2 regions of the Mycobacterium paragordonae genome follow, and region 2 is predicted to be linked to the other one. Evidence: riboswitches for the same ligand, from Rfam matches in the RefSeq annotation. Region 2 holds a riboswitch; the other holds the start of a gene.
What was found. A riboswitch is a leader RNA that binds a small molecule or an ion and turns the genes downstream of it on or off. The one in region 2 is predicted to bind magnesium.
Positions count from the first base shown of each region.

Region 1 (2,196 bases), 540 kb from region 2:
TCGCAAACCGCGCGGTACCCGCCTCCGGTGCGGCCGTCACCGCCGCACCAGAAGCCGGGGCCGGCATGCCCGGCATGCCCGGCATGCCCGCGCCCGCCGCCTACTCCCGCAACTGGGGCAACGGTCCGCGCTACGGGTTCAAGCTGACGATCATGCCGCGGCCGGTGGCGGCGGGCTGAACCCGCAACGCGTTCTCGCATTAATTGCCACCGTGGCGAATAAGAATTTTCGTCCGCCCGAATTTGGCGAATATTGGCAAATTCCGGTCGTTGAGTTGACTCTTATCCTGTCGAGTGCCACGATGACTTTGCATGCACCTCGCTAGGTGAGGCGTCTGCACGGACACAGGCCACTGACCTCGAACGTCGAAAGACGCCCAGGGTCAGGACAGCTCTTCCCGGCTTAAGGGTTGAGCCCAAGTGGCTTCCGGCTTCGGCCGGATACGCCGTGTGGTGCCAAAGCTCTGTCGAGAGAGGTGCTGGCCCAGTGGTTTTGGCCGCTGGTCTCATCTCTGTGGCGTGCACCCGGCACCCCTGCGTGCCCCGGCCCAGAGGAGGTGAGAGCGGAGTGAGTCCCGACGACAGTCCCTATCCGAGATCGACGATCATTTCGTTTCGATCCGACCCGGGCACCGTGTTCGCACTTTGAGTCGGAATTTCCGATAGTTTCCCGCGCGCGCTGAGTTTTCCGTCGCGCGTCATTCTCCTGCGCAGAATATCGCTGCGCGAATTGCGATCAATGCTGCCCGAAATCGGATTTCATCTTGCCACAAAACAGTCAGCCAAGGAGGCGTCCGATGACTGCCGCACTGGATTTTGCAGCGTTGCCGCCCGAGATCAACTCCGCGCGGATGTACACCGGGCCGGGCTCCGGTCCGATGCTGGCCGCAGCCTCGGCGTGGCACGGGTTGGCCGCCGAGTTGCGGGCCACCGCGCTGTCCTACGACGCGGTGCTGTCGACACTGACCGGTGCGGAGTGGCTGGGTCCCGCGTCCGCATCAATGGCAGCCGCTGCCGTGCCACAGGTCGCCTGGCTGAGTGCAACCGCGGCGCAGGCCGAGCAGACCGCCGCGCAAGCCGCGGCCGCCGCGGCCGCCTTCGAGGCGGCCTTCGCGGCAACGGTGCCGCCGCCGCTGGTCGCGGCCAACCGGACCCAATTGGCGGCGCTGGTCGCCACCAACATCCTGGGGCAGAACACCCCTGCGATCGCGGCCACCGAGGCTCAGTACTTCCAGATGTGGGCGCAGGACGCGGCGGCCATGTACGGCTATGCCGGCTCGTCGGCTGCCGCTGCCGAGTTGAGCCCGTTCGCTGAACCGCAGGAAGCCACCAACCCGAGCGGCCTGGCGGCACAGGCGGTGTCGGTCGCCCAGGCTTCCGGCGCGGCAGGTCAGCAAAGTGTTCTCGCGCAACTGATTTCGGCTGTGCCGAGCGCGCTTCAGGGACTCTCGGGAACGAGCGGGCCTGCGGGACAGGGCTTTTGGTCCGACTGGGGACCCAACGCCAACGTGTGGAACACGATCGCGTCCACCGGACTCCTGGTGCCGGGCAGCACGTTCGGCCCCTTTCTGGACATGCTCGGCGGCGGCGCCGGTGCCGCGACGGACGGCGCCGTGGCAGCGGCCGGTAACGCCGTTTCGGAATCCGTAGGATCCACGAGCGGCCTGGCCGGCGTCGTGTCGGCCGGTGCGGGCAATGCGGGGACTGCCGGGAGGCTCTCGGTGCCGCCGGCCTGGACGGCGGCCACTCCGCTGACCAGTCCGCTGCATTCGGCGCTGGGCGGCACCCCGATGGTGGCGCCGCCGCCGGCGGGCGCACCCGGAATGCCCGGTGTCCCACTGGGTAACGTCGCAGGACAACCCTACGGACGGGCCGTACCGCAGTACGGTTTCCGCCCCACCGTGGTCGCGCGGCCCCCTGCTGCCGGGTGACGGCACCCGTATCGACCTGCAAGAACGGGCCTTTCAGGAAACCGTCAGGAAAGGGCCAGTTCCGATACAGGTGTTCGCGGCTACCGTTCCCTAACGTCTTACGTAGGTTAATTCCTAACGTTGGGAGAACAACTCATGACGGCCGATCGGTCACCGGGCGACATCGCCCCCCGCAGGGCGGTCCGTGCTGACCGGGCGTGCTCGGCCGATTCCAGGCGGGTCAGGTCACGATCCGCCGACGGCACGGTTCGCAGACGAAAACGGTT
Region 1 is NZ_CP025546.1:3,408,832-3,411,027, forward strand. Features, by position in the region: gene C0J29_RS15465 (PPE family protein) at 1-179, shown strand, start outside; M-box (ykoK) riboswitch at 311-482, shown strand; gene C0J29_RS15475 (PPE family protein) at 797-1,930, shown strand.
Region 1: another riboswitch for magnesium. It lies ahead of C0J29_RS15475 (PPE family protein); the one in region 2 lies ahead of C0J29_RS13300 (Rv1535 family protein).

Region 2 (2,196 bases):
GTTTGGCTGACTACCGAGGAAGCCGAGACCGCGCCGGTCGTGAAGGACAAATTCCTGGCCGCGAAGTCGTCGGACACCGTGCGATCCCGGTCGATGACCGGCAAGCCGGCCCGCATGCTGCGCACCGCCTGGACCGAAGAGTGGGAACGGCCCGACACCCCGGACCCGTTGGGGATGCCGCTGCAGACGGCGCTGATCACCGACTCCCAGGTGCGGATCAACCAAGCCGCCGCCCACCCCGATGCGAAGGCCCGGGAGTTGGCGACGTACTTCGTCGGTCAGGTGGTCGGCTCGCTGGACCGGGTCCGGCCGACGCGAGCGGTGGTCCTCGACATGGTCGAGGAATACATCGACACCATCGGTCGGCTCACCGATGTGACATAGCGAACTCATAGCGAAATGTAACCTGGAGATCGCCTCCTGGTAGCCGCTGTTTTCCCAGCTCAGACGCGCTATTGCTGAAGGATGGCTGTGGGCGTCCGTAGCGAATGCATAAAGATGCCCAAACCCGGGGGTGCCGCGTTGACCGGGGCCCGTACGTCGTGCATTATCGGTCAGGCAAGCACCTCGTTAGGTGAGGCGGCTACACGAACACAGGCCACTGACCCCGAACGTCGAAAGACGCCCCGGGTCAGGACAGCTCCTCCCGGCTTAAGGGTTGAGCCCAGGTGGCTTCCGGTTTACCGGACACGTCGGGTAGTGCCAAAGCTCTGACGAGAGGGGTGCGGATTTCCGGCGGATCGCCGGCATCTGTCTCCCTTCGCGTGCGCAGCAGATCGCGTGGATACCCACGTGGGTCGTGAACCGAGAGGAGGTGAGGGACGCATGAGTTCCAGTGGCAGTCCGGGTCGATATCCGGGCGGTGTTTCGTCCCTGACCGGTCTCCGGTGCGGCGTTCTCGGCTGAGCCGTCAACCACGCTCCGATCGGAACCGTTGCGGGACGGGACTTCCCAAGAATCTTTGAAGGTCCACCTGTCAACGTTTGATCCTGTTAGGAGGCGATCATGACCGCTGCTCTGTATGACGAAGTCGTTACCGTAACCGCTGCGCCCACGCTGCACGTGGTGCGTGACGTGCCGGTCGCCGCGGCGCCGAAGAAGGCCCGCCGCACCGAAGAAGTGCTGTCCGCCGGCGGCGACCCGCTGGTGGCCGGTGCCGCCCGTCTGCTGCACATCCCGGTGCGGCACATGTACGCCGCGCTGTGGCGCATCGGCGTGCTCGAAGTCCAGGCGTGAGGCCCATGGACAGTGCGCTACCCGGCACTCCAAGGGGCTAGCCGACCGCAGGTGCGTCCTGCGGCGGGCCAGCCTCTTGGAGTGCTTACAGTCCAGATGATTGCGACCCGCGGCACCCGGCTTCGCCGGGTTTGCGATCGCAATTAGAATCAACGCCAGACCAGCATCGATCCGGCCATCACCGGGGAGCTTTCGGAAGAACAGCCATTCGGCCCAGTAGAACCGAACGGGCGGGCCCGTCACAGCCTCTTGAGTGGTCACGCGTGAGCGTGGCAAGCGGGGTGGTACCGCGGCGTTCGCGCAACAGCGCATCCGTCGTCCCCGTGCCTGGACATCTCGAGGCACCGGAGACTACCCACGTGAGCGACAACCCTGAACTCGAGGCCGACCGCACGGCCTATCCGAAGCTGGCCAGTGGTGCGCCCGACTTCCCGGCGCTCGAACTCGAAGTGCTCGATTACTGGTTCCGCGACGACACCTTCCGCGCCAGCATCGCCCGCCGGGACGGCGCCCCCGAGTACGTGTTCTACGACGGGCCCCCGTTCGCCAACGGCCTGCCGCACTACGGGCATCTGCTGACCGGCTACGTCAAAGACATCGTTCCGCGCTACCGCACCATGCGCGGTGACAAGGTGGAGCGCCGGTTCGGTTGGGACACACACGGATTGCCCGCAGAATTGGAAGTCGAGCGCCAGCTGGGCATCACCGACAAGTCTCAGATCGACTCGATGGGCATTGCCGCCTTCAACGACGCGTGCCGTGCGTCGGTGCTGCGCTACACCGACGAATGGCAGCAGTACGTAACCCGCCAGGCGCGCTGGGTCGACTTCGACAACGATTACAAGACACTCGATCTCAGCTACATGGAGTCGGTGATCTGGGCGTTCAAACAGCTCTGGGACAAGGGCCTTGCCTACGAGGGCTACCGGGTGTTGCCCTATTGCTGGCGCGACGAGACCC
Region 2 is NZ_CP025546.1:2,869,114-2,871,309, forward strand. Features, by position in the region: gene C0J29_RS13295 (NAD(P)H-dependent flavin oxidoreductase) at 1-384, shown strand, start outside; M-box (ykoK) riboswitch at 560-729, shown strand; gene C0J29_RS13300 (Rv1535 family protein) at 1,006-1,236, shown strand; gene ileS (isoleucine--tRNA ligase) at 1,596-2,196, shown strand, end outside.